Regions from separate parts of the Streptomyces sp. NPDC093591 genome, predicted to be linked through region 3. Evidence: predicted binding sites of a transcription regulator. Region 3 holds the regulator's gene; each other region holds the start of a gene.
The links. The regulator HspR, encoded in region 3, represses chaperone genes until heat shock. The targets are predictions, from matches to a motif close to TTGAGNNNNNNNNNCTCAA.
Positions count from the first base shown of each region.

Region 1 (9,596 bases), on a different contig from region 3:
CGTGAAAATCGGCTGCGTCCGAGGGGCCGTACACCCACACTGTTCGAGTCACAAAGTCGCAAACCTCTCGAACACCCCAAGGAGCGCCTCGCCTTGCAGGCAGCTGTCACCGTCACGCCCGCCCGAATCCCCGAACTCCTTCTCGGCCTCGCCACCGTGCGGCCGGTCTTCCTCTGGGGCGCCCCCGGCATCGGAAAGTCCTCCCTCGTCAGGGACTTCGCCGAGTCGCTGGGACTGGAGTGCGTGAGTCTGCTCGGCACCCAGCTCGCGCCGGAGGACCTGATCGGTGTGCCGCAGATCCGGGACGGGCGGTCGGTGTTCTGCCCGCCGGAGGCGATCGCCCGCGACGAGCCGTACTGCCTGTTCCTGGACGAGCTCAACGCGGCCACCCCGGATGTGCAGAAGGCGTTCTACTCGCTGATCCTGGACCGCCGTATCGGCAACTACGAGCTGCCGAAGGGCTCCATCGTGATCGGCGCCGGCAACCGGGCGACGGACAACGCGCTCGCCCGCCCCATCGCCTCCGCCCTGATCAACCGCCTCACCCACGTCCACCTGGAGGCGTCCGCCAAGGACTGGCTGACCTGGGCCGCGAACAACGGCATCCACCCGTGGATCCTGGACCATCTCATCGACCGGCCCGACCACCTGTGGTCCAAGCCGCCGAAGACCGAGGAGCCGTTCTCCACGCCCCGCTCCTGGCACATGCTCTCCGACGCCCTGCACTCCTTCGGCCGCGACCTCGACGAGGAGACGCTGAAGGTGCTGGCGCACGGCACCCTGACGCCCGTGCACGCCACCGCGTTCTGCGGCTACGTCAAGATCGTGCGCAGCCGGTTCGGCATCGAGGCGATCATCAAGGGCGACGCCCGCTGGCCGCACCGCATGGCGGACCGCGACCTGCTGTACTACCTCGCCGAGTCCTTCCGCGGGCGGCTCATCAAGGAACTGCCGGTCAGCAAGGAGCACATGTCGGCGAGCGGGCGGCAGACCGCGTACCGCGCCAAGTCCCTGCTGGTGCAGCTGGCGGAGATCTCCGTCGAGGTCGCCCAGAGCGTCATCGCCTCCGACGCCGACGGCAACCCCGTCCTGCCCGCCTGGTTCCTGGTCGAGGCGGCGCGGGACATGCCGCGGCTGGTCGAGGCGCGGCGATGAGCCGGGCTCCCGCCGATCGGACTCCCGCGAAGAAGAAGCGGGACGTCGCGGGCGAGGCGTTCGCCGAGGGAATGCGGCTGGTGCGCGCCAACCCGGCGCTCGCCGCCGTCGAGTTCAGCGTCTGCCGCGACGCGAAGTGCGACACGGCGCTCCGGGACGGGCTCGTCCGTGTCTCCTCCAGCGGCACGCTGCACGCCCACCCGACCCGCGTCGCCGATCCCGCCGTATGGGCCTGGTCGATCGGGCACGCCGTCCTCCACCTCGGCTTCGGCCATGTCCCGGCGGCGAAGGGGGAGCGCGAGCAGCCCGACCGGTACGACCTCGCGGCGCGCTGCGTGGTCGTCAACCGCTTCCTGCTGTCGTTCCCGATCGGCCGCGCCCCGGACGATCAGCCCCTCTCGTACCCGGACGGCGACGAGGAGCGGCTCGCCGCGCACTGGCGACTCCACGGGCTCCCGGCCGCGTACGAGCGCTGCGGTACCGCCGGCGCCGAGCCCGACCAGCTGCTCGTGGAATGGCGGGGCTGGTACAACCAGCCCCCCGACCACCAACTGGCCTTCGCCACCGCGCTGACCCGCACCGTGTCCACCGCGATGGACATGGCGGGCGGCCGACGCGACTCCATGGACGGCGAACCGGTCAAGAAGCGGCCGTGGCAGTGGGCACTGGAGTGGTTCATCTCCTCCTACCCGCTGCTGGGCGGCATCGCGGCCGGCATCAAGCTGGTCGCCGACGCCGAACTCGCCCGCGCGCACGGCATCTCCGTCGCCGCGGTCAACGCCGAGGCCGGCGAGATCTACATCAACCCGCTGCGGACCTTCGAGGCCGAGGAATGGCGGTTCATCCTCGCCCACGAGATGCTGCACGCCGCCCTGCGCCACGGCGACCGCTGCGGCGCCCGCGACCCGTACCTGTTCAACGTCGCCTGCGACTACGTCATCAACGGCTGGCTGCGCGAGATGCAGGTCGGCGAGATGCCCCAAGGACTGCTGTACGACGCGCAGTTCAGCGGCCTGTCCGCCGAGGAGGTGTACGACCGGATCGCCGGCGACCTGCGCCGGATGCGCCGCCTGGCCACCCTGCGCGGCAAGGGCGTAGGCGATGTGCTCGGTGCCCCGCTGGGCTCTCCCGGCGACTATGTCGACCTCGACGAGTTCTACCGCCGGGGCCTGACGCACGGCCTGGATCTGCACCAGCAGCAGGAGCGCGGCTTCCTGCCCGGCGGCCTGGTCCAGGAGATCCGCGCGCTCAGCCATCCGCCGCTGCCCTGGGACGCCCGACTGGCCCGCTGGTTCGACGAGTTCGTCCCGCGCCCCGAGCCGGTGCGGTCGTACGCCCGTCCCTCGCGCCGCCAGTCGTCGACGCCCGACATCCCGCGCGCGGGCCGCTGGTTCCCGCCCGAGGAGATCGCCCGCTGCACCTTCGGCGTGGTCCTGGACACCTCCGGCTCCATGGGAGCCGTCCTGCTCGGCAAGGCGCTGGGCGCCATCGCCTCCTACGCGGCGGCCCGGGACGTACCGGCGGCGCGGGTCGTGTTCTGCGACGCGGCTCCGTACGACGCCGGGTATGTGCCGGTGACGGAGATCGCCGGGCGGGTGCGGGTGCACGGCAGGGGTGGTACGGTCCTGCAGCCCGGGATCGACCTGCTGCAGCGCGCGGACGACTTCCCGCCGGGCGCGCCCGTCCTGGTCATCACGGACGGGTGGTGCGACGTGTTGCGGGTGCGGCGCGAGCACGCGTACCTGATCCCCCAGGGTCGTCGCCTGCCGTTCACCCCGCGTGGGCCGGTCTTCCGGGTGCAGTGAGCCGGAGTGTGATCGTATGGGGGACACGGACCCAGGAAACGGGCCCCATGCGAAAGGAAGAATCGTGGCTACCACGCGCTCCGCACACACCGTCTGGGAAGGCAACCTGCTCGAGGGCAACGGTGTCGTCAACTTCGACTCCTCCGGTGCCATCGCCGCCCAGCCGGTCACGTGGGCCTCGCGCTCCCAGGAGGCCAACGGCAAGACCAGCCCGGAGGAGCTGATCGCCGCCGCGCACTCCAGCTGCTTCTCCATGGCGCTCTCGCACGCCCTCGCGGGTGCGGGCACCCCGCCCACCAAGCTCGTCACCTCGGCCGACGTGAGCTTCCAGCCGGGGGAGGGGATCACCGGGATTCACCTCACCGTCGAGGGGACGGTTCCCGGCCTCGACGAGGAGGGCTTCGTCGCCGCGGCGGAGGATGCGAAGAAGAACTGCCCGGTCAGTCAGGCGTTGACGGGGACGACGATCACGCTGTCGGCGAAGTTGGCGTAGCGGGTTCGCCTACGAGGGTGCCGCGGAGAGTTACAGCCCCGCGCCCCTGGACGGGGGCGGCCCTGCGGGCCGGCCCCGCCCACAAACCGAGAGGGCTGAGCGGGTGCTCAGCTCCCGTTTGGTACTCGTCCCCACGGTCACCCGTCCCATTGACAAGAACCCACTCAAGTTTTGTGCTGGAGTTCAAGGGGCGCCCTGGCGGAAGGGGACAGCGATGGCACGCGCGGTCGGGATCGATCTCGGGACCACGAACTCGGTGGTGGCCGTCCTGGAGGGCGGTGAGCCCACGGTCGTCGCCAACGCGGAGGGGGCCAGGACCACACCGTCGGTCGTGGCCTTCGCCAAGAACGGCGAGGTCCTCGTGGGTGAGGTGGCCAAACGGCAGGCGGTGACGAACGTCGAGCGCACCGCCCGCTCCGTGAAGCGGTACATGGGCGACGGGAGCTGGCGCTTCCCGGACCAGGGTGACATCGACGGCACCCGCTACCGTGCGCAGGAGCTGTCGGCCCGGGTGCTGCAGAAGCTGAAGCGGGACGCCGAGTCCTATCTTGGCGAGGACGTCACCGACGCGGTGATCACCGTGCCCGCGTACTTCGACGACGCCCAGCGGCAGGCCACCAAGGAGGCCGGGGAGATCGCGGGCCTGAAGGTCCTCAGGATCATCAACGAGCCCACGGCCGCCGCCCTCGCCTACGGCCTCGACCGGGGCGAGGAACAGACGGTGCTGGTCTTCGACCTCGGCGGCGGCACCTTCGACGTCTCGCTGCTGGAGATCGGCGACGGCGTCATCGAGGTGAAGGCCACCAACGGTGACACGCACCTGGGCGGCGACGACTGGGACCAGCGGATCGTCGAGCACCTGGTGAAGAAGTTCAAGGGGCAGTACGGCATCGACCTCGGCAACGACAAGATGGCGCTGCAGCGGCTACGCGAGGGGGCCGAGAAGGCCAAGATCGAGCTGTCCAGCTCCTCCGAGACGACGATCAACCTGCCCTACATCACCGCCTCCGCCGAGGGCCCCCTGCACCTCGACGAGAAGATGACCCGCGCCCAGTTCCAGGAGCTCACCGCCGACCTCCTCGACCGCTGCAAGACCCCCTTCCACCAGGCCGTCAAGGACGCGAACATCAAGCTCTCGGCGGTCGACCACGTCATCCTCGTCGGCGGCTCCACCCGCATGCCCGCCGTCACCGACCTGGTGAAGGAACTCACGGGCAAGGACCCGCACAAGGGCGTCAACCCCGACGAGGTCGTGGCCGTCGGCGCCGCCCTCCAGGCGGGCGTCATCCGCGGCGACGTCAAGGACGTCCTGCTGCTCGACGTCACCCCGCTGTCCCTCGGCATCGAGACCAAGGGCGGCATCATGACCAAGCTCATCGAACGCAACACGACGATCCCCACCCGGCGTTCGGAGATCTTCACCACCGCCACCGACAACCAGCCCTCGGTCGGCATCCAGGTCTACCAGGGCGAACGCGAGATCGCCGCGTACAACAAGAAGCTCGGCGTCTTCGACCTCACGGGCCTGCCGCCCGCCCCGCGCGGGGTGCCGCAGATCGAGGTCGCCTTCGACATCGACGCCAACGGGATCATGCACGTCTCCGCCAAGGACCTCGCGACGGGCCGCGAGCAGAAGATGACGGTGACGGGCGGCTCGGCACTCCCGAAGGACGACATCGACCGCATGATGCGGGAGGCCGAACAGTACGCCGAGGAGGACCGCAAACGACGCGAGGCGGCGGAGACGCGGAACCAGGCCGAGCAACTCGTCTACCAGACCGAGAAGTTCCTCCGCGACAACGAGGACAAGGTCCCGGCGGACACCAGGTCGGAGGTCGAGTCGGCGGTCACGGAACTGAAGCGGCAACTGGAGCAGAACGCCGAGACGAGCGCCCTGCGCACGGGCATCGACAAGCTCGCCTCGGTCAGCCAGAAGATGGGCCAGGCGATGTACGCCCAGACCCAGCAGACCCCGGCGGACAGCGCCGCCGGCCCGGGCACGGAGCAGACCTCACCGCAGGACGACGAGGGCGTGGTCGACGCCGAGATCGTGGACGACGACAAGGAGCAGAAGGGCGGAGCGGCCTAGGACCCGGCCCGCTCCCAGCCGCGCCGCTCCGGCCGCGGCCCCAGCTGCTCGGGGTCGCGGCTGCGGTACACCACATACGGCCGGAACAGGTACTGCACCGGTGCACTGAACATGTGGACCAGCCGGGTGTACGGCACCAGTGCGATCAGCACCATGCCGAACACCGCGTGCACCTGGTACAGCACCGGCACACCCGCCATCAGGCCGGTGTCCGGCCGCAGAGCGAACAGGCTCCGGGCCCAGGGCGCGATGGACTGGCGGTAGTCGTAGCCGTCGCCGGAGGCGTGGGACAGCTTGGCGGCCATGCCCAGCACGATCGCCGCGACCAGCACGACGTACATGAGCTTGTCGTTGGCGGTGGTCGCGCGGAACACCGGGGCCCGGGTGCGGCGGCGGTAGACCAGCAGCGCGATACCGCCGACGGTGACGACGCCGGCCGCCGTGCCGCCGTAGAGGGAGAACAGGTGGTAGGTGCGCTCGCTCACGCCGGCGGCGTCCGTCCACGACTCGGGGACGAACAGACCGACGACGTGGCCGACCAGCACGAACAGGATGCCGTAGTGGAAGGCGGGCGAGGCGATGTTCAGGAGCTTCGACTCGTACACCTGGGACGAGCGGGTCGTCCAGCCGAACCGGTCGTAGCGGTGACGCCAGACCAGGCCGGCGACGAGCAGGGCGAAGGTGACGTAGGGCAGGACGCCCCACAGGAGTGTGGTCATGGGCCTGCCCCCGTCTGTGCGGTCGGAAGGGTGGCGCACACGGCGTCCAGGACGGACGCGTACGGTGTGCCGAAGTCCGTGAGCCGGGAGCGGAGCTCTTCCAGGGCGTCCCGGTGTTCCAGCAGGAGATCGGTGTTGCCGGTGCGAGCCGTGAACTCCAGTACCGCGGGCAGGAAGTCGGGCAGCTCCTCGCCGGTGCACTCCAGTCCGTGGGCGCGGTAGACGTCCTTGAACCGGACCAGCGACATGCCGCGCCGCCGGGTGTCCCCGTCGCGCCACCAGCTCAGGTACAGGCTGTGGCGGTTCTCGAAGTCGAAGACCTGGACGTAGTGGGCGGCCAGCTCCTGCGGGGGCGTGACCTTCGCGTGGTCGGTGAACTCGCGCAGTTGCGGGGCGGCTTCGCGCAGCAGCGGCAGACGGGCGCGGAAGTCGTCGTCGGGGTAGGTCAGGCAGAGCGCGGCCGCCTGGTAGAGCACCTCGAAGGACGGCATCAGGCCTCCTCGGAGTCGGCTGTGGGGGTGGTGTGCGCCGGGTCGTCCGCGGTCTGTCGTCCGCGCAGGAGGTGGAAGTTCTCCACCGGCATCAGCGGCAGCAGCTTGCGGCCCGAGTCCCGGCCGAAGGGGCCGTCCCCGCCCATCCCGGGCCCGCCGTCGTAGTCCAGGCTGCACCCTTGCGGGAGCGCCGACTCCTCCAGCCGCCGGGCGTCCCCGACGGCGGCCGTCGGGATCACGTACCGGTCCTCGTACTTGGCGATGGCCAGCAGCCGGTACATCTGCTCGATCTCGTAGACCCCCATGCCCACGGCGGCCGGCACTGAGGGATCCGGCTCCTCGCCGAGGTTGACCGCCCGCATGTGGGAGCGCATCGCGGCCAGCTTCTCCAGCGAGGACCGGACCGGGCCGACGTCACCGGCCGTGAACAACTCCGCCAGGTACTCCAGCGGGATGCGCAGGCTGTCGATCGCGCCGAACAGGTTGCCCGCGTCCTCACCGTCGTGCCCGGTCTCCGACAGCGCGTCCACCACCGGGGAGAGCGGCGGGATGTACCAGACCATCGGCATCGTCCGGTACTCCGGATGCAGCGGAAGCGCCACCCGGTACTTGCTGATCAGCGCGTGCACGGGGGAACGACGGGCGGCCTCCAGCCAGTCGTAGGGGATCCCCGCCTCCTCGCACGCCCGCCGCACCGCGCTGTCCTCGGGGTCGAGGAAGACGCCCAACTGCGCCTCGTACAGGTCGCGTTCGCTGCGCACCGAGGCGGCGGCCGCCACCCTGTCGGCGTCGTAGAGCACCACCCCCAGGTAGCGCAGCCGGCCCACGCACGTCTCCGAGCAGACCGTCGGCAGACCGACCTCGACGCGCGGATAGCACAGCGTGCACTTCTCGGCCTTGCCGGTGCGATGGTTGAAGTACACCTTCTTGTACGGGCATCCCGTCACGCACATCCGCCAGCCCCGGCACCGATCCTGGTCGACGAGGACGATGCCGTCCTCCGCCCGCTTGTACATCGCGCCGGACGGGCACGAGGCCACGCAGGACGGGTTGAGGCAGTGCTCGCAGATGCGCGGCAGATAGAACATGAAGGTCTGCTCGAACTCGAACCGCACCTTGTCCGAGGCGTGTTGGCGCGCCCGCTCGACCATGGGGTCCAGGTCGCCGTGCGCCGGGGCGCCCGCCAGGTTGTCGTCCCAGTTCGACGACCACTCGATCTTCATCGGCTTGCCGTCGAGCTGCGACAGCGGCTGCGCGACCGGGAAGTCGTCGCCCAGCGGGGCGTCGGTGAGGTTCTTGTAGTCGTACGTCCAGGGCTCGTAGTAGTCCTTGATCTCCGGGAGTTCGGGGTTGGAGAAGATCCCGGCGAGCTTGCGCAGCCGCCCGCCCGCCTTCAGTTTCAGCGCGCCGCGCCGGTTCAGCTCCCAGCCGCCGCGCCAGCGTTCCTGGTCCTCGTAGCGGCGCGGGTAACCCTGGCCGGGGCGGGTCTCGACGTTGTTGAACCAGACGTACTCCATGCCCTGCCGGTTGGTCCACGCCTGTTTGCAGGTGACCGAGCAGGTGTGGCAGCCGATGCACTTGTCGAGGTTCATCACCATCGCTATCTGGGCCATCGGACGCATCAGTACTCGACCTCCTGGCTGCGGCGGCGGATCACCGTCACCTCGTCGCGCTGGTTGCCCGTCGGGCCCAGGTAGTTGAACGCCCAGGACAACTGGGCGTAGCCGCCGATGAGATGGGACGGCTTGAGGATCAGCCGGGTGAGCGAGTTGTGGATGCCGCCGCGCCTGCCGGTGGCCTCCGTCTTCGGGACGGCGACGGTGCGTTCCTGCGCGTGGTGCATGTAGACGGTGCCGGGCGGCATACGGTGCGAGACGACGGCCCGGGCGACGACCACGCCGTTGCGGTTGGCCGCCTCGACCCAGTCGTTGTCCACGACGCCGATCGCGTCGGCGTCCTGCGGGGACATCCAGATGTTCTGGCCGCCGCGGGAGAGGGCCAGCATGAAGAGGTTGTCCTGGTACTCGGAGTGGATGGACCACTTGTTGTGCGGCGTGAGGTAACGCACCGTCACCTCCCGCTGCCCGTCCGGGCCGAGGCGCGGTTCGCCGAAGAGTCTGTTCATGTCCAGCGGCGGCCGGTAGACGGGGAGCGCCTCGCCCAGCTCGTGGATCCAGTCGTGGTCCAGGAAGAAGTGCTGGCGGCCGGTGAGGGTGTGCCAGGGCTTGAGGTGCTCGGTGTTGAGGGTGAAGGCGGTGTAGCGCCGCCCGCCCGACTCGCTGCCCGACCACTCCGGCGAGGTGATCACCGGCACGGGCGCGGCCTGGGTGTCCGCGTACGTGACCCGCTTGCCCTCGTGCTCGGCCGCCAGATGCGCCATCTCCTGCCCGGTACGGGTCTGAAGGGTGCGGAAACCCTGGGTGGCGAGGCGGCCGTTGGTGGTGCCGGAGAGGACGAGGACGGTGTTCGCCGCCTTCACGGCCGTATCCAGCAAGGGGCGGCCGTCGGGTGTCACGCCGTTCAGCCGCCGGAGGTCCTCGACCTCCTCGTCCGGCTGCAGCGTGATGCCCTTGGCCGGCAGGCCGAGCTCCTCCACCAGCGGGCCGAGCGAGGCGAACCTGGCGCCGATCGCCGTGTAGTCGCGCTCCACGACGGTCAGGTTCGGCATGGTCTTCCCCGGCACGGGGTCGCACTCGCCGCGCTTCCAGTCCCGGACGACCCCGCCCGGCTGGGCGATCTCGCCCGGGGTGTCGTGCTGGAGCGCAGTGGCCACCAGGTCCTTGCGCACGCCCAGATGGTCGACGGCGAGCTCACTCAGCCGCTCGGCCAGCGCCTTGAACGTGT
Region 1 is NZ_JBIWIY010000008.1:82,209-91,804, reverse strand. Features, by position in the region: gene ACIREI_RS18340 (ATP-binding protein) at 94-1,155, shown strand; gene ACIREI_RS18335 (hypothetical protein) at 1,152-2,960, shown strand; gene ACIREI_RS18330 (OsmC family protein) at 3,025-3,453, shown strand; gene dnaK (molecular chaperone DnaK) at 3,668-5,542, shown strand; gene narI (respiratory nitrate reductase subunit gamma) at 5,539-6,261, opposite strand; gene narJ (nitrate reductase molybdenum cofactor assembly chaperone) at 6,258-6,752, opposite strand; gene narH (nitrate reductase subunit beta) at 6,752-8,374, opposite strand; gene ACIREI_RS18305 (nitrate reductase subunit alpha) at 8,374-9,596, opposite strand, start outside.
Region 1: the regulator HspR is predicted to act here: its motif matches at 3,603-3,621, upstream of dnaK (molecular chaperone DnaK).

Region 2 (9,596 bases), on a different contig from region 3:
TCGACGTGAGCGTCATGACCTTCGAGATGCCGAGCTTGTTCAGGGTGTCCTGGGAGGTGCCCTGGAACTCCGCCGGGTAGTCCATGGAGCCGACGCCCATGATCACCGACTGGCCGGGCATCAGGCGCGGCACCGAGTGGACGGTGCCGAGGCCGCCGGGGTTGGTCAGGGAGACCGTCACGCCGGTGAAGTCGTCCATGCCCAGCTTGCCGTCGCGGGCGCGGCGGACGATGTCCTCGTAGGCCTGCCAGAACTCGAAGAAGTTCAGGGTCTCGGCCTTCTTGATGCCCGCGACCACGAGCTGGCGGTCGCCGTTGGGCTTGACCAGGTCGATGGCGAGGCCGAAGTTGACGTGCTCCGGCTTGACCAGGGTCGGCTTGCCGTCCTTCTCCGCGAAGGAGTAGTTCATCGACGGCATGGCCTTGATGGCCTGCACCATCGCGTAGCCGATGAGGTGGGTGAAGGAGATCTTCCCGCCCCGGGCACGCTTCAGGTGGTTGTTGATGACGATGCGGTTGTCGAAGAGCAGCTTCACCGGGACCGCGCGCACGGACGTGGCCGTGGGCACCTCCAGCGAGGCGTTCATGTTCTTCGCGACCGCGGCGGACGGGCCGCGCAGCGTCACGAACTCGGGGCCCTCAGCGGCTGCGGCGGGCTCGGCCTTCTTCGGCTGAGCGGGCTTCGCGGCCGGCGCGGGCGCGGCGGGCTTCGCCGCGGCCGGGGCCGGGGCGGCGGCCGCGGGCTTCGGGGCCGCGGGAGCCGGCGCGGGGACCGACGGAGCGGCGGGAGCGGCCGGAGCCGGGGCGGCGGGAGCCGCTGGAGCCGTGGTGGTCTCTGCGGCCCCCGCGGCCGCAGTACCCGCCGGAGCCGAGGCGGCGGGCGCCCCCGGCTTGTAGTCGGCGAAGAAGTCCCACCAGGCTCGGTCTACCGAATTGGGGTCCTGGAGGTACTGCTGATAGATCTCGTCGACGAGCCACTCGTTCGCACCGAACGCGGCCGCGGGGTTCTTGCCCGCTTGGTCGGTGTCGGTCGAGATGCTCGAGTTACTGGGGGACTGTGGCGACACGGCGGCAACCGCCCTCTTCCGCTTCACAAGGTGATGGACAGCGGGAATAAAGGCTACGCCCCTATGGCCGGGAAGGTCAGGCTGAGCAAGGTCATCGTCGCGTAAGTCACATCGGAAAGCGTGTTTCGTGCCTGGAAATGGCGGGAAACAAGCGTGGTTCCGCTTCAGCTGGGAAGGGGCGACCGCGGCCCGGCACGCCACAGGCGCGGGGCTCTGCCTGATCACACGTGTCCGTCAGTCAGGACGCACGTGGATCTTGTCGCTCCGCTTCGAACTTTACGTCAACTTGGCACAGATGGCTGCCCCGGCAGTGTGACAAGAATCCGGCAGCCCCGCTCGGATTCGGCCACTCCGATCCGGCCGCCGTGCAGATCGACGGCCCAGCGTGCGATCGCCAGCCCCAGCCCCGTACCGCCGTCGCTGCCCGGCCCGTGCGGGCGGCGCACGGCGCCCCGGTTGAACCGCTCGAAGACCCGGTGCCAGTCCGAGCGCGGAATGCCCGGGCCCTCGTCCAGGACCTCCAGCTCCAGCGACTCCGGGTAGGCCCCGCGGCGCGCCTTGACCGTCACGCGGCCGTGCGGCGGGCTGTGCTTGATCGCGTTGTCGATGAGGTTGGCGACCACCTGGTGGATGCGCTCGGGGTCGGCGTGCGCGGTCAGCTCCGGCGGGGAGACGTCGAGGTGCAGATGGACGTCCGTGCGGGTGTGGCTGCCGGAGCCCGAGGCCATGCCCCCGCGGGCGGAGGCGACCATGTTGGCCTCCTTCAGCACGCCCGACAGGTACGGCCAGACCTCGAAGCGCCGCATGCGCAGCGGTACGACGCCGTTGTCCAGCCGGGACAGGTCCAGCAGCGTCTCCACGAGCCGGCCCAGCCGCTCGGTCTGCTTCAGCGCCGTACGCATCGTCTCGGGGTCGGCCTCGGCGATGCCGTCGACCACGTTCTCCAGGACGGCCCGCAGGCCCGCGATCGGGGTGCGCAGCTCGTGCGAGACGTTCGCCACCAGCTCCTTGCGCTGCTGGTCCTGGGCCGCCAGCTCGTCCGCCATGCGGTTGATCGTCTCGGCCAGGTCGCCCAGCTCGTCCCGGCGGTTCTCCCGCACCCGGCGCGTGTAGTCGCCGTGCGAGATGGACCGGGCCACCGCGTTCATCTCGTCCAGCGGCGCGGTGAGCGAATGCGCCACGAACTGCGTAATGAGCAGCGTGGCGATCATCGAGAAGACCGTGATGAAGCGCAGCTCCGTCTGGGTGCGTACGGCGATCATCGACAGGCCGGTGGTGATCAGCACCGCGATGATGACCAGCGCGCCCAGCTTGGTCTTGATCGAGAACGGACGTACGCCGCCCCAGGGCTCCCCGGGGCCTCTCCGCGCGGACGGCCCGTCGCTCATGGCGTCGGGGTCTCCAGGGCGTAGCCCACGCCGTGCACCGTACGGATCCGCTCGGCGCCGATCTTCCGGCGCAGGGCCTTGATGTGGCTGTCGACCGTGCGGGTGCCGGAGGCGTCCGCCCAGTCCCAGACCTCGGCGAGCAGCTGCTCACGGGAGAGCACCGCGCGCGGGGTGTTCGCCAGGCACACCAGGAGGTCGAACTCGGTCGGGGTGAGGTGAACATCCTCACTGCGCACCCGCACCCGCCGCTGCGCGTGGTCGATCTCCAGCTCGCCGAGGCGCAGGATGCCCGAGCGCGGCGTCGTGGCTGCCAGCGCGGCCCGCTCGACGCGGCGCAGCAGCACGTGCACGCGTGCCGCCAGCTCCCGCATCGAGAACGGCTTGGTCATGTAGTCGTCGGCGCCGACGCCGAGCCCGACCAGCATGTCGGTCTCGTCGTCGCGCGCGGTCAGCATCATCACCGGCACCGGCCGCTGGGCCTGCACCCGGCGGCAGACCTCCAGGCCGTCGAAGCCCGGCAGCATGATGTCGAGGATCAGCAGGTCGGGCTGCCACGCCTCGGCCGTGTCGACGGCCGCCGGACCGTCGCCCGCGGTCTGCACGAGGAAACCCTCGGCGCGCAGACGGGCCGCGATGGCGTCCACGATGGTCGGATCGTCCTCGACCACGAGGACCCGGCGCTGAGCGCCGGGAGTCGCCGCCGTGCCGTTGTGGGAGGTGTGTGTCTGCTCCATCGCCCGCCCCAAAGTTGCTTTCCGGAATCCGTGGGGTGATCCCGCTAACTGGCTATGCCTGCGCATGCTTGCGATTGACGCTTGAATGATCCGCGTCAGGTGAGCAGAGTACGGGGAGTCACCGTGCCACGGCTATCCAGGTCGTACGGCGAGGTGTACGACGTCCGGAACGCCCCGGGCAACGGGGATCTCTTCGGTACGCACCTGTTGGAATCCGGCATTACACAAGGTTTCTTCGAATTCCGGAGATGGCCGGGCGGACCAAACGGCCAGCACTCCACCCGGTCTCAACGCCCCTGCGCAGGCCGCCAGTCCGGCCGGGGAGTACAGGCTGTCGTTGCCCTCGGTGACGGTCCAGCCGGGCCCGTTGTCGATGTCGAGACACAGGGCGTCATACGTGTCGTAAGTCTCATGTACGTGCGCCACCAGATCCGTTTCCAGAATCCGGGTGCGCGGGTCGGCGAGGGCACGGGCGGAGAAGTGGGACAACGGCCCGTCGAGATGCCAGCCGATAATCGCCGGCTCGCGCTCGACGACGGTGATCCGATTCGGGCGCGGATCCGCGGCGGCGTGTGCGAGCGAGAACCCGACGCCGAGCCCGCCGATCAGCACGTGCGGCTCCGGCCGGCCGCCCAGCGCGCCGAGCGCCGCGTCGACGAGCAGCCGCTCCGAGCGCCCGTCGGAGGTGTCCATCAGAAAACAGCCGTTGGCGATGATCTGGAGCAGTTCGCCGTGCCGCCGCAACACGATCTCGCCGTACGGGCCTTCGCGACGGTCCAGGACTTCAGGGGTGTCGTACGAAGTGGGCATCCGGCCATCCTGGCAGGCCGGGCCGGGACGGCCGAGGGAAATACCACCAGTGGGTGACCCCGGGACCTTCTTGAGAGGTTGCTGAGAATCCGCTGGCGTGTGGTGCCGGTCACAGACACGGGTGGGTGGCGGGCCGAGGGTGGGGCAAACGGAAGGAGCGCCTCACCGTGGAACGAACCGTGACCGGCCCTTCCGGCGACGCGGGGCTGCCCGAGGTGGCCGGGCTGCTGGACGGGATGCCGCGCCAGCGCGGACCACTGAGCGCCGCTCCCGCGCCGTCCCCGGCGCCGCAGATCACGGAGGCGACCGAGGCGGCCGGCGTCACCGAGGCCGGCGCGACTGCCGCGGCCACCGCACCCCGCACCCCGGCCCTCCGCCCCCGGCATCTGCTCCCCACCCCCACCGCAACGCCCTTCACCTGCGCCTACGCCGCCGTCCTGGCCGTCACCTCGCTGATCGCCACCTACGCCGACCCCGCCCTCGTCCACGCCCTGCACCAGGGCTCCAGCACCGATGTGGCGCACCTCGTGCACACGCCCGTGCTGGTGCTGATCGCCAGCGCGCTGTGGATCGCGGGCGGGATCCTGACGCCGTACACGCTCGGCTTCCTGCTCGTGCTCACCGCGCTGGAGCGGCGCATCGGCGGTGTACGCACGGCCGTCGTCTTCCTGCTCGGGCACGTCCTGGCCACCCTCGCGACCGAGGTCCCGGTCGGGATCGCGGTGCTGGCCGGCCACCTTCCCGCCGGCTCGCTGCACCGCCTCGACTACGGCATCAGCTTCGGTGTCGCCACGAGCGTCGGCGCGCTGGCCGGGCTGCTGCGGCCGTGGCTGCGGTGGCCGGTGCTGGCGCTGTTCGGCGGGATGCTGGTCCAGGACCTGCTGGATCTCACGGATCCGCTGACCAATTGGGGGCATCTGATCTCCCTGGTCATCGGGATCGCGCTGTGGCCGGCGGTGCGCCGCTGGTACACCCCGGGTTCAGCCGGCCACGGGCGACCACACGTACGGCGTGGTCGTCGTCACCGCCTCGAAGCCCAGCCGCCGCAGGATGGGCGCGCTGTCGTCGGAGGCGTCCACGTGCAGATAGCCGACCCCGCGCGCGACGGCGAGGGCGGCGCGGGTGGCGACCAGCGCGCGGTAGATGCCCTGGCCGCGCCACTCGGCCAGCGTTGACCCGCCCCACAGGCTCGCGAACTCGGTGCCCGCGCGGAACACCAGCCATGCCGCGCAGACGACCTGGCCGTCCGCCTCGGCGACGTACACGGCGATCTCGTCAGGGGCGGACGCGACCCGGCCGATGAGATCGTCGGCGAGCCAGGTCCGGTCCTCGCCCCACACGACCGACTCCATCGAGGCGATACGGCGCATGTCCGCGTCCGCCGTGACCCGCCGCAGCGTCACGCCCTCGGGCAGGACGGGCTGCCGTACGGCCATGTCGGCGGCCCGGCCCACCAGGACCGTCTCTGCGTCCTCGGGCAGGAAGCCGGCCCCGCGCAGCCGGTCGGTGAGGTCGGCCGGGTCGTCGTGGGACCGGGTCTTCCACTCCACCGCCTCGCCGCGCGCCGCGAAGTAGTCGCGCTGCCGGGCGATGAGCCGGGCGAGCTCCGCGCCGCCCACACCGAGCGAACGCGGGCCGCTGACGAGGCCGCGGAAACCGCCGACGATCCGCAGCAGGGGACCGTCCTGTTCGTACGTCACCCCGGCGGGCGGGGTCGGGGGCGCGCCGCGCATCTGGTCGTCGTAGGCCGCGAGAAAGGTCTCTGTGTCCGTCACGGGGAGACGGTGGGGGAAGGAACCGGCCCCCGGCAACCGTTTATTCACGAAAGCCGAGGTCACCGTGTGTGGCGCCGGTGATCGCTCACAGCGAACGAAGGCCTGGGAACATTCCAGCCTCCCCGTGCATTGAGTCGGCATAACTCAACTTGACTGCCGAAGGGGAGATCATGGCTTCGACGTCCACACCGCTCACCCTGCCTGTGCTGCCGCTCGACGATGAGGTCGTGCTGCCCGGAATGGTGGTCCCGCTGGACTTGAACGACGCAGATGTGCGCGCCGCGGTGGAGGCCGCGCAGGCGGCCGCCCGCTCGCAACCCGGAAAGCCACGAGTGCTTCTGGTGCCGCGCATCGACGGCACGTACGCGAGCACCGGTGTGCTCGGCACCGTCGAGCAGGTCGGCCGGCTGGCCGACGGCGACCCGGGCGCCCTGATCCGCGGTCGCGGCCGGGTGCGGATCGGCGCCGGGACGACCGGACCGGGTGCGGCACTGTGGGTCGAGGGGACGCGGCTCGACGAGAGCGGGCCCGAGCCGCTGCCCGGACAGGTCACCGAACTGGTCAAGGAATACAAGGCCCTTGCCACCGCCTGGCTGCGCAAGCGCGGCGCCTGGCAGGTCGTCGACCGCGTCCAGGCCATCGACGACGTCTCGGCCCTGGCCGACAACTCCGGTTACTCGCCCTTCCTGTCCACCGAGCAGAAGGTGGAACTCCTGGAGACCGCCGACCCGGTCGCCCGCCTCAAGCTCGCCACCCGGCACCTGCGCGACCACCTCGCCGAGCAGGACGTCGCCGAGACCATCGCCAAGGACGTCCAGGAAGGCGTCGACAAGCAGCAGCGCGAATTCCTGCTGCGCCGCCAGCTGGAGGCCGTCCGCAAGGAACTGCGCGAGCTCAACGGCGAGCAGGAGGGCGAGGAGTCCGACGACTACCGCGCCCGCGTGGAGGCCGCCGACCTGCCGGAGAAGGTCCGCGAGGCGGCCCTCAAGGAGGTCGACAAGCTGGAGCGGTCCAGCGACCAGTCGCCCGAGGGCTCCTGGATCCGTACGTGGCTGGACACCGTCCTCGAACTGCCGTGGAACGAGCGCACCGAGGACGCCTACGACATCCAGGGCGCCAAGGGCGTGCTGGACGCCGAACACGCCGGTCTGGAGGACGTGAAGGAGCGGATCACCGAGTACCTCGCGGTGCGCAAGCGCCGTGCCGACCGCGGCCTCGGGGTCGTCGGCGGCCGGCGCGGCGGTGCCGTACTGGCCCTGGTCGGCCCGCCCGGCGTCGGCAAGACCTCGCTCGGCGAGTCCGTCGCCCACGCCATGGGCCGCAAGTTCGTCCGGGTCGCCCTCGGCGGCGTTCGCGACGAGGCCGAGATCCGCGGCCACCGCCGTACGTACGTCGGCGCGCTGCCCGGCCGGATCGTGCGCGCGATCAAGGAGGCCGGGTCGATGAACCCGGTCGTCCTCCTCGACGAGATCGACAAGGTGGGCTCGGACTTCCGCGGCGACCCCGCGGCCGCGCTCCTGGAGGTCCTGGACCCGGCCCAGAACCACACCTTCCGGGACCACTACCTGGAAGTGGAACTGGACCTGTCGGACGTGGTCTTCCTCGCCACCGCCAACGTCCTGGAGGCCATCCCCGAGGCCCTGCTCGACCGTATGGAGCTGGTCCGCCTCGACGGCTACACCGAGGACGAGAAGATCGTCATCGCCCGCGACCACCTGCTCCCGCGCCAACTGGAGCGGGCGGGCCTGGAGAAGGACGAGGTGACGCTCGACGAGAGCGCGCTGCGCAAGCTCGCCGGCGAGTACACGCGCGAGGCGGGCGTCCGCAACCTGGAGCGCTCGATCGCGCGGCTGCTCCGCAAGGTGGCGGCGCAGCACGAACTGGGTGAGCGGAAGCTGCCGTTCACGATCGCGGACGGTGACCTGCGCGGCCTGATCGGCCGGCCGCACCACGTGCCCGAGTCCGCCCAGGACCCGGCGGAGCGCCGTACGGCCGTGCCGGGCGTGGCGACCGGGCTCGCGGTGACCGGCGCGGGCGGCGACGTGCTGTTCGTCGAGGCGTCGCTGGCGGACGCGGAGACGGGCGCGGCGGGCCTGACCCTGACGGGCCAACTGGGTGACGTGATGAAGGAGAGCGCACAGATCGCCCTGTCCTTCCTCCGCTCGCACGGCGCCGAACTGGAGCTGCCCGTCGCCGACCTGAAGGACCGGGGCGTGCACATCCACTTCCCGGCGGGCGCGGTGCCCAAGGACGGCCCGAGCGCGGGCATCACGATGACGACGGCGCTGGCGTCGCTGCTCAGCGGGCGGCTGGTCCGCACGGACGTGGCGATGACGGGCGAGGTCTCGCTGACCGGGCGGGTCCTGCCCATCGGCGGCGTGAAGCAGAAGCTGCTGGCGGCCCACCGGGCGGGCATCACGACCGTGATCATCCCCAAGCGCAACGAGCCCGACCTGGACGACGTCCCCGCCGAGGTGCTGGACAAGCTCGACGTCCACGCCGTGACGGACGTCCGCCAGGTCCTGGAGCTGGCGCTGTCGCCGGCCACCAGCGGCGTGGCGCCGGAGGTTCCGGTCGCGGCGTGACGGACGTAACCGGAAAAGGCAAGGCCCGGGTCTCTCGTGAGGGAGGCCGGGCCTTCGCCGTGGGGCGCATGTCGCCGTGTCGGACTAGCCGTTGGCCAACGCCTTCACGCGGTCCAGCGCGCCGTTGAACCTGTTGTGGTCACCGACGGTCGGCCCGGAGGACGTGTACTGCCACATCGTGTAGTACCTCCAGCCCGCCGGCAGTTCGCCCACCGCCGTCGCGTACCGGGCGATCCACAGCGGGTTGACGGAGGCGAAGCCGCTGTGGTTGCCGGTGCACTGTTTCCACCAGCTGGTGGCCGTGTAGATGACGGGGCCGCGGCCGGTGCGGGCCCGGTACCGGTTCAGGAAGTCGCGGATCCAGCTGACCATCGCGGTCGGTGTCTTGCCGTAGCAGGCGTCTCCGTACGGATTCCACTCGATGTCGAGGACGCCGGGCAAGGTCCTGCTGTCGCGGGACCAGCCGCCGCCGTGATCGATGAAATAGTCGGCCTGGGTTGCTCCATTGGTGGTGTCCGGGGTGGCGAAGTGGTACGCCCCGCGGATCATGCCGACGTCGTGGGAGCCGTCGTACTGCTGGGCGAAGTAGGGGTTCCGGTAGTACGTCCCCTCGGTGGCCTTCACATAGGCCCACTTGACCCCGCTGCCCCACAGCTTCGGCCAGTCGACGTCGCCCTGGTGGCTGGAGACGTCCACGCCTTCCGTCCGAGTGGCCAGGGTGTTGACGGGGCCGCCGTGCACCCCGTCGTGGGCTGCGACGCCCATGCCCATGTGGGCGGAGCCGCGCGGCGGGTCGTCGTCGATGGATGCGGAAGAGGGCTGGGCGGTGAGGAGGACGAGGAGGAGGGAGAGGGCGGCGGCGAGCGGGAGCCCGGCGAGGTGGGGGTGCCGGGAGCGGAGCGATTCGGATCTGAGCACGGGCATAGCGTGCATCCCACGGCTCGGTGACGCTCGGTGGGAAAACGGGCCGGGGGCGTGACTGCGGTCGGGTGATGGGGGACCGCTGGGCGGCTCCGTCCGGGCCGCGGTGGGTGAGGGCCTCGGCAGGTGGAAGGGGGTCCGGAGGCTGCCGTTGGTCTACGCCTGCGAAATACTGGCGGAGCTGCGGCAATGACGGCGGGTGACGGACATTCTCAGGACCGGGACATCGAGGCAGGGGCTGACGTGCACGAAGACGGAAACAGCGACGGGCGGAGAGTCGCATCCGGCATGTCCGGTGGCGGTATGGACCAGCCCGA
Region 2 is NZ_JBIWIY010000006.1:236,093-245,688, forward strand. Features, by position in the region: gene ACIREI_RS15295 (multifunctional oxoglutarate decarboxylase/oxoglutarate dehydrogenase thiamine pyrophosphate-binding subunit/dihydrolipoyllysine-residue succinyltransferase subunit) at 1-1,066, opposite strand, end outside; gene ACIREI_RS15300 (ATP-binding protein) at 1,348-2,454, opposite strand; gene ACIREI_RS15305 (response regulator transcription factor) at 2,451-3,188, opposite strand; gene ACIREI_RS15310 (spermidine synthase) at 3,321-3,998, opposite strand; partial or broken gene ACIREI_RS15315 (rhomboid-like protein) at 4,235-4,900, shown strand; gene ACIREI_RS15320 (GNAT family N-acetyltransferase) at 4,979-5,731, opposite strand; gene lon (endopeptidase La) at 5,944-8,358, shown strand; gene ACIREI_RS15330 (lysozyme) at 8,443-9,282, opposite strand; gene ACIREI_RS15335 (MarR family winged helix-turn-helix transcriptional regulator) at 9,523-9,596, shown strand, end outside.
Region 2: the regulator HspR is predicted to act here: its motif matches at 5,903-5,921, upstream of lon (endopeptidase La).

Region 3 (9,596 bases):
TCACCGCACCCGCCGCCTGACCTGCCCCTGCCCCCCCTGCCCCCTGCCCCCCTGCCCCCCTGCCCCCTGCCCCACCTGCGAAGATCATCCGCATGACCGTGACTGAAACCCCCGTCGAGGACAGCCTGTTCGGCCCGCTCACCGTCCGTCTGGACACCGAGCGGGGCGAAGTCGTCGTCGGGGGCGAGGCGCTACCGCGGATCGTGCTGAGCCGTGCCGCCGGCACCGAGACCGACGACCACATCCCCGTCGGTACCCGGGACGGCGGCCGGCTCACCCTCACCGTCGACGGCGAGGAAGCCTCCGTGCGCCCCGCCAAGGGCCGGCTGACCCGGCGTTCGTTCCGGGTCGATGTCCGGCATGCGGGCCACGTCTGGCGGCTGGTGCCCGACTCGTTGCCGGGGAGCGAGTTCCTGCGGGACGGGCGGCGGTTGGGGAACTTCTGCTCCGAGGGCGACGGGGCAGTGACGGCGGAGTGGCGACCGGAATCCGGGCCTGACACCGCGCCTGACGCCACGGATGCCGCCCTGGGCTACGCCCTCGCCGCCGCGTTCGGCACGGGCGCCCAGCCGATGTGGATGCTGGTCGGCGATGCGATCGGCGACCTGATTCCCTAGGCCGGCCCCGCCCGTCTCCAACCGTGCCGTTTCCGGTAAGTGAGGCCTCGGTAAGGAAACGTTAAGGAGTTTCCCTGCGAGCAAAGTTCGCCATTGCGTAGGCATGTGACCACTGGTAGCGTCCCCCGTAATTGATCAAGCAATTGCCTGACCAGTAATTGCGAATTAAATGGGGGATCGACTTCGTGAGCATACGAAGCAAGGGAATTTCCGCCGCGATTTCCGTCGCTATGACCGGCACGCTTTGCGGCATTGGCGCGAACGCCGCACATGCAGCTTCACCGGAAGGCGAGAGGACCGCAACGGTCGCGCGGGCGACAACGGCAGGACACGTTCGCGTCGACGCCAATGACATCTGCACGATCCTGGGGATCGGCACTGGCGCGGCAGGTCTCGCCAAGGCGCTGGCCAAGGGTGCGTCGGTGGCAGGAATCGGTGCCGCCGTTGGATGCTATTTGTACTCGAAGGCAAAGGAAGCCACGCCTGCGCAAAGGCGGGCCGCCATGATCGCGTCGTACAAGAAGTACCACGCGATGAGCGATCTCAAGAAGCTCGATGCGCTCGGCTATTACTGCCGTAAGAAGGACAGTGGCGGCGGTGGCGGCGGCACTGATGTCGCCCCCCTCAACACGAAGATAGGCTGGACGGATATCAAAATGAGGGGCGTGACCTACACATGCACAGCAAACGGGGACTGACCGGTCGCCATGACTGGAGCTATGGAGAGCGATTCGCGCTCTCCATAGCGCTGGTCGTAGTGAGCCTGCTATGGCTCACGGAAAACAAGGACCTATGGGCAATCGCACTGTGTTGGGCTGGTGCGATCGGCGGAGCGCTGGCGACGCTGTACTTCGGCTGGCGCTACATCCGCACGCGCGGGGATTCGCACTGAGGTGTACAGCCCTGGGGCGCTCCCCGAGGCAGGCGGCCTCCTCACCGCCGTCACGCCCCCGCAGCCGCGACGACCTGCACATCGACCAGAAGCTCAGCGGAAAGTGGCGGCGTTCTCCGACGCCCACTGCCGGAACGTCCTGGCGGGGGCACCGGTGATCCGGGAAACGGTGTCCCGCACCAGGAGCAGTTCGTCGTTGACGTCGCCGCCCGTCACATCGAGCACCGCGTCGGCGGTCTCGTCGCCCATGAACGCGGCCAAGTCACGGTGGGCCTCCGCCCGGCTGATCTCGGTGAACGGCAGTTCCCGGCCCAATAGTTCCGCGAGGGTCTCGACCTGCTGCCGGGCGGTGATCCGTTCCGGGCCGGTCAGCGCGTACGTCCGTCCTCGACGGCCGGGCTCGGTCAGCGCCGCCCGGGCCACCGAGGCGATGTCCGCGGGGTGGATCGTGGGCAGGCCGATGTCCGCATAGGGCACACGGATCGTCTCGCCGCCGCGGATCGCCCCCGCCCACCACAAGGCGTTCGAGGCGAACTGCGTCGGCCGCAGGATCGTCCATGCCATACCGCTGTCCTGCAGCAGACGCTCGACAGCCAGGTTCTCCGCGGCGGGGCCGAGGCGCGGATGGGTCAGCACGGTGATGGACGACACCAGCACCACATGCTCCACCCCCGCCCGCAGGGCGGCGTCGAGGATCTCCGCGTCCGGGCCCACGCGCGAGACGAGGAACAGGGAACGCACCCCGTCCAGCGCCGGCTTCAGTGAAGCCGCCCGGGCGAGATCGCCCTCGACCGCCTCGACCCCCGCGGGGAACACGGCCCGCGCGGCGTCCCGGGTGAGCCCTCTCAACGGTCCGCCCGCGCCCGTCCCCCGGAGTTCCTTCAAGAGGGCGCTGCCTATGTTTCCGGTGGCTCCGGTCACGAGAATCATGAGCGTGACGTTAGGACCTCAACCGAGCTTGAGGTCAAAAAGCCCTGGGCCCGCAGGTTCCGGTGAATCCGTGGATCCGGTGAATCCGTGAACCTGCGGGCCCAGGGGCCCGAGTTGACGCTCCGTCAATCAGACGACTGCTGCCGCTTCGGCCGCCACACCACCAGCGCACTCGTCTGCTGGACCTCCTGATACGGCACCAGATCCCGACGGTACGACGCGTGCACCGCCGCCTCGCGCTGCTGCATCGCCGCCGCCGCGCCGTCCAGGGCCGACTGCAGTTCGGCGACCCGGGACTGGAGCGCGGCGACCTGGTTCTCCAGTTCGATGATGCGCTTGATGCCGGCCAGGTTGATGCCCTCGTCCTGCGACAACTGCTGGACGGTGCGCAGCAGTTCGATGTCGCGGGCCGAGTAGCGGCGGCCCCGGCCGGCCGTGCGGTCCGGAGACACGAGGCCCAGACGGTCGTACTGGCGCAGCGTCTGCGGGTGCAGGCCGGAGAGCTGGGCCGCCACCGAGATGACGTAGACCGGGGTTTCCTCGGTCAGTTCATACGGGTTGCGTCGACGACCGTCCATCTGACTCATGCTCCCTTCGCGGCCTGGAACAGCTCCGCCCGCGGGTCCTCGCCCGCGGTCGCCTCGCGATACGCCTCCAGTGCGTCACGAGCCTTCCCCGTCAGGTCCTTCGGAACACTCACCTCGACGGTGACCAGGAGGTCGCCGCGGGTGCCGTCCTTGCGGACCGCGCCCTTGCCCCGGGCCCGCATGGTGCGGCCGTTGGGGGTGCCGGGCGGCAGTTTCAGGGTGACCGGCGGTCCGCCCAGGGTGGGGACCCTGACCTCGCCGCCGAGGGCCGCCTCCGTGAAGGTCACGGGGACGGTCACCGTGAGGTTGTCGTCCTTGCGGCCGAACACCGGGTGCGCGGCGACGTGCACGGTGACGTACAGGTCGCCCGCCGGGCCGCCGCGCTCACCGGGTGCGCCCTTTCCGCGCAGCCGGATGCGCTGGCCGTCGGAGACCCCGGCCGGGATGCGGACCTGCATGGTCCGGGACGACTTGGCCCGGCCGCTGCCCTTGCACTCCAGGCAGGGGTGCTCGGCCATCAGGCCGCGCCCCTTGCAGTCCGGGCACGGGTCGGTGAGGGAGAAGCCGCCACCGGAACCCCGCGCCACCTGGCCGGTGCCGACGCAGGTCGGGCACACCCGCGGTGTGCCGTTCTTGTCGCCGGTGCCGGCGCAGGCCTTGCAGGGAGACTGCGAGGACATCCGCAGCGGGACCGTCGCCCCCTCGATCGCCTCGGTGAAGCTGAGGCTGACCTCGGTGTCAATGTCCTGGCCGCGCCTGGGCTGGGTACGGGTCGTACCCGTGCCACCGCGGTTGAACAGGCCCCCGAAGACGTCACCGAGTCCGCCGCCGAAGCCGCCGGCTCCCCCTTGCCCGCCCTGGGCGCCGCCTCCGAAGAGGTCACCCAGGTCGAAGTTGAAGGAGCCGCCCGCGCCGCCCGGCCCCGGGCGGAAGCCGCCGTTGCCGAAGAGGGCGCGCGCCTCGTCGTACTCCTTGCGCTTCTTGGGGTCGCCGAGGACGTCGTTCGCCTCGGAGATCTCCTTGAAGCGCTCCTCCGCCTTGGCGTTGCCCTTGTTGGCGTCCGGGTGGTACTCGCGAGCGAGCTTGCGGTACGCCTTCTTGATCTCGGCTTCGGTGGCGTCCTTGGGGACGCCGAGGACCTTGTAGAAGTCCTTCTCGATGAAGTCCTTGGTGCTCATCCTCGACGTACCCCCTTCCCGTAGTCCCTCGTCAATTCAACGTCAGCCCTCGTCCGGGCCACCGCTCTCCTTGTCGTCGCCCGCCTCGGCCGCCTCGTCGGCCTTGACCGTCTGCGCGCCCGGCTGGGGCTCGGCGACGGCCACCCGCGCGGGGCGGATGGTGCGCTCGCCGATGCGATACCCCGGCTGGAGGATCGCGACGCAGGTCGTCTCGGTGACGTCCGGCGCGTAACTGTGCATCAGGGCCTCGTGGATCGTCGGGTCGAAGGGCTCGCCCTCCTTGCCGAACTGCTGCAGGCCCATCTTCGCCGCGACGGTCTCCAGCGACTCCCCGACGGACTTGAATCCGCCGACGAGTTCGCCGTGTTCCCGCGCGCGGCCGATGTCGTCGAGCACGGGCAGGAGCTCGGTCAGGAGGTTCGCGATGGCGATCTCCTTGACCGTGATCCGGTCGCGCTCCACGCGGCGGCGGTAGTTCTGGTACTCGGCCTGGAGCCGCTGGAGGTCCGCCGTGCGCTCACCGAGCGCCGTACGCACCTGGTCCAGCTGGGCCACCAGGCCCGCGTCTGCTGCTCCGTCCCCGGCCGGGGCCGCCCCCTCCTGAGGGGCGGCCTTCGACTCGGCGTCGTCAGGGGTCGCGCCGGAGGGGACGTCGGGCTTCTCCTCGAAGCCCGGGGTCTCCTCCGTCATTACGCGGCACCGTCCTTGCGCTCGTCGTCCACGATCTCGGCGTCCACGACGTCGTCGTCGGCGGCCTTGCCGCCCGCCGTGGCGCCCTCGGGACCGCCGGCGGCCTGCGCGCCCTGGGCGTCGGCGTACATGGCCTGGCCGACCTTCTGGGAGACCGCGGCGACCTTCTCGGTGGCGGTGCGGATCTCGGCGGTGTCCTCGCCCTTGAGCGCGGTCTTCAGCTCCTCGACGGCGGCCTCGACCTCGGTCTTGACCTCGCCGGGGACCTTGTCCTCGTTGTCCTTGAGGAACTTCTCCGTCTGGTAGACGAGCTGCTCGCCCTGGTTGCGGGACTCGGCGGCCTCGCGGCGGGCGTGGTCCTCCTCCGCGTACTTCTCGGCCTCTTCGCGCATCCGGTTGACCTCTTCCTTCGGCAGCGAGGAGCCACCGGTGACGGTCATCTTCTGCTCCTTGCCCGTGCCCAGGTCCTTCGCGGTCACGTGCATGATGCCGTTGGCGTCGATGTCGAAGGCGACCTCGATCTGCGGGACGCCACGCGGGGCCGGCGGCAGACCGGTCAGCTCGAACATTCCGAGCTTCTTGTTGTACGCCGCGATCTCGCGCTCGCCCTGGTAGACCTGGATCTGCACGGACGGCTGGTTGTCCTCGGCCGTGGTGAAGATCTCGGACCGCTTGGTCGGGATCGTGGTGTTGCGCTCGATGAGCTTGGTCATGATGCCGCCCTTGGTCTCGATACCGAGGGACAGCGGGGTCACGTCGAGGAGCAGGACGTCCTTGACCTCGCCCTTGAGGACACCGGCCTGCAGCGCGGCGCCGATGGCGACGACCTCGTCCGGGTTGACGCCCTTGTTGGCGTCCTTGCCACCGGTCAGCTCGCGGACGAGTTCGGCGACGGCGGGCATACGGGTGGAGCCACCGACGAGGACGACGTGGTCGATCTCGTTGATGGAGACGCCGGCGTCCTTCATGACGTTGAAGAACGGGGTCTTGCAGCGCTCCAGAAGGTCCGCGGTCAGCTGCTGGAACTGAGCCCGGGTGAGCTTCTCGTCCAGGTGCAGCGGGCCCTCGGCGGAGGCGGTGATGTACGGCAGGTTGATCGAGGTCTCGGTGGACGAGGACAGCTCGATCTTGGCCTTCTCGGCGGCCTCACGGAGGCGCTGGAGGGCCATCTTGTCCTTGGCGAGGTCCACGCCGTGGCCGGACTTGAACTGCTGCACCAGGTAGTCGACGACGCGCTGGTCCCAGTCGTCACCACCGAGGTGGTTGTCACCGTTGGTGGCCTTCACCTCGACGACGCCGTCGCCGATCTCCAGGAGGGACACGTCGAAGGTGCCGCCACCGAGGTCGAAGACGAGGATCGTCTGGTCGTCCTTGTCGAGGCCGTACGCGAGCGCGGCCGCGGTCGGCTCGTTGACGATGCGCAGGACGTTCAGACCGGCGATCTCGCCGGCCTCCTTCGTCGCCTGGCGCTCGGAGTCGTTGAAGTACGCCGGGACGGTGATGACCGCGTCGGTCACCTTCTCGCCCAGGTAGGACTCGGCGTCCCGCTTCAGCTTCTGGAGGATGAAGGCGGAGATCTGCTGCGGGTTGAAGGGCTTCCCGTCGAGCTCCATCTTCCAGTCGGTGCCCATGTGACGCTTCACGGACCGGATGGTCCGGTCGACGTTCGTGACCGCCTGACGCTTGGCGACCTCGCCGACGAGCACCTCACCGTTCTTGGCGAAGGCGACGACGGAAGGCGTGGTCCTGGCGCCCTCGGCGTTGGTGATGACGGTGGGCTCGCCGCCCTCCAGAACGCTGACGACGGAGTTAGTCGTGCCCAGGTCGATGCCGACCGCACGTGCCATGGTTGATTCCTCCAGCTGACTTGAGTGGAACGGACTCAAGTGTGCATGACGGCCCCCGCCCGGTCAACAGAGCTGAGTCGACCCCACTCAACTCTTATCCGTTCCTTACACGCAACTGGGCTCCGACCTGCGTAGATGTGGCTTGAGCGGGCGGCCGAACAGCACCCCCCACGGGAAATGAGGGTTGACGCCGAGGCGCGTAGGGCTTGACGAGCAGCAGTCCGAAGACGGCGATGAGGGCCCCCGCCCCCACCCAGAACACCCCCGACTCGGCAAGCCATCCCATGTGCACGAGAACGGCGACGAGTACCCCGCAGAAGGCCGCCACACCCAGGACGACGGTCGCGGCCGGCGGAGTGAGGCCGAGCCGGCGCAGGCGGTGGGCGAGATGGTCGGGGCCGCCCCGCAGCAGCGGCCGTCCGACCAGCCGGCGGGACAGCGCCACCAGGAGGACGTCGGCGGTGGCGAGCGCGGTGAGCGCGTAGAGCACGCCCATGCTCGACACCGGGTCGTGTCCGGTACGGGTCATCACGGCCGTCGACGCCAGCACGAACCCGATGAACAGGGATCCGCACGCCCCGAGCCCGACCCGGGCGGGGTGCCAGTTATGCATGAGGAAACCGGTCAGGGCGGCGGCCAGCACGCTCAGCAGCACGGCCAGTTCGTCCATCACCTCGGCCGCCGCCAGCAGTCCGACACCGAACGCGGTGACGACCCCGACGGTGCCGGCCAGCCCGTCCGCATGGTCGAGCGCCTTGAAGCCGACGGCGACGAGCACGATCCAGCCGACGGCCGGCACCCCCAGCAGGAAGCCCGTCTCGCCGTACGGCACCACGCAGGCCGCCGCCACGGCCGTACCGCAGGCCAGGAACCGCGCCTTCACCCGCCGCACGTCGGCGACCAGCCCGAGCAGGGCGACGGCGCCCGCGGCCATCAGCAGCCGCTCGATCTCGGGGCCCAGCGGGGCGAAGCCCGTCCACTCCCCCGCGGCGACGACCAGGCAGGTCACGAGCACGACACCGGCACCGCCGAGCAACGGCAGCGGCCGCTGGCGACGACGGTCGACGATGCCGAGGCGCAGGGCGGGCAGCCGGAGCAGCGCCGCGAGGAAGGCGGCGAGGAGGAGAGAGGTGGTGGCTGCTGCGATCCCGTAAAGCACGGGGCTAGGTTAGTGCCGTATATACCATTTCGGGATGAATAACACGATCGGTTCTTAAGGCAACCCTCAGCGACTCACATCACTCCACACCTGGCTACAGTGCGGCGGAGGATGCGGGTAGTCTCAGACAGACTGAATAAGTTACCGCTTAGTAATGTCCTCTCAGTAATGTCGAGGGACCCCCTCGAACCACCCCTCGCAGGCCCGAGGAGCCCCGAAATGCAACTCGCCGCGATCATCGTGTCGCTGGTGCTGACCGTGGTCGGCGTTGCGCTGCTCGCACGCGCCATCGGCCAGTTCGTCCGGTACTTCAAGCTCGGCCAGCCCGTGCCCGCCGGCACCCGGACCGACAACCCCTACCAGCGCAGTGTGACCCTGGTGCGGGAGTTCCTCGGCCACACCCGGATGAACCGGTGGGGCATCGTCGGCTTCGCCCACTGGTTCGTGGCGGTCGGCTTCCTCACCCTGCCGCCGACCATCGTCACCGCCTACGGCCAGCTCTTCGAGGCCGACTGGACGCTGCCGGTCATCGGCGGCTTCCTGCCGTACGAGATGTACATCGAGTTCATCGGCGCGATGACCACCCTCGGCATCGCCGTGCTGATGGTCATCCGGCTGCTGAGCCTGCCCTCGCGGGCGGGCCGCAAGTCGCGGTTCGCGGGTTCGAAGATGGGCCAGGCGTACTTCGTCGAGTGGATCATCCTCACCATCGGGCTCGCCATCTACATGCTGCGGGCCCTGGAGGGCGCGCTGCACCACGTGGACCACTACGAGGCCGCCTACTTCGCCTCGTACCCGGTGATCCTCGCCCTGAAGGGCCTGAGCGTCGCGACGCTGCAGAACCTCGTCTACCTCTTCGCGATGATCAAGCTGAGTACGACCATGATCTGGATGATCACGGTCTCGCTCAACACCAACATGGGCGTCGCCTGGCACCGCTTCCTGGGCTTCCCGAACATCTGGTTCAAGCGCAACGCCACGGGTGAGACCGCCCTCGGCGCCCTGCAGCCGATGACCTCCGGCGGCAAGCCGATCGACTTCACCGACCCCGGCGAGGACGACGTCTTCGGTGTCTCCCAGGTCGAGCAGTTCTCCTGGAAGGGCCTGCTGGATTTCTCCACCTGCACCGAGTGCGGCCGCTGCCAGTCGCAGTGCCCCGCCTGGAACACCGGCAAGCCGCTCTCCCCGAAGCTCCTGATCATGTCGCTGCGCGACCACGCGCACGCCAAGGCCCCGTACCTGCTGGCCGGCGGCGGCAAGACCATGGAGGGCGAGGAGAAGGCCTCCGAGGAGCAGCTCAAGGACGTCCCCGCGGCCGCCCTCGCGGAGGCCGAGCGTCCGCTGATCGGCACCGTCGAGGAGAACGGCGTCATCGACCCGGACGTCCTGTGGTCCTGCACCACCTGCGGCGCCTGCGTCGAGCAGTGCCCGGTCGACATCGAGCACATCGACCACATCGTCGACATGCGCCGCTACCAGGTGATGATCGAGTCCGCGTTCCCGTCCGAGGCGGGCACGATGCTCAAGAACCTGGAGAAGAAGGGCAACCCCTGGGGCCTGGCGAAGAAGCAGCGCCTGGAGTGGCTCAAGGAAGTCGACTTCGAGGTGCCGGTCGTCGGCAAGGACATCGAGGACCTCACCGAGGTCGAGTACCTGTACTGGGTCGGCTGCGCCGGCGCCCTGGAGGACCGGGCGA
Region 3 is NZ_JBIWIY010000009.1:55,720-65,315, reverse strand. Features, by position in the region: gene ACIREI_RS20200 (PA14 domain-containing protein) at 1-20, shown strand, start outside; gene ACIREI_RS20195 (hypothetical protein) at 93-617, shown strand; gene ACIREI_RS20190 (hypothetical protein) at 803-1,315, shown strand; gene ACIREI_RS20185 (NAD(P)H-binding protein) at 1,603-2,439, opposite strand; gene ACIREI_RS20180 (heat shock protein transcriptional repressor HspR) at 2,565-3,017, opposite strand; gene dnaJ (molecular chaperone DnaJ) at 3,023-4,204, opposite strand; gene grpE (nucleotide exchange factor GrpE) at 4,247-4,894, opposite strand; gene dnaK (molecular chaperone DnaK) at 4,894-6,741, opposite strand; gene ACIREI_RS20160 (MraY family glycosyltransferase) at 6,836-7,900, opposite strand; gene ACIREI_RS20155 ((Fe-S)-binding protein) at 8,120-9,596, shown strand, end outside.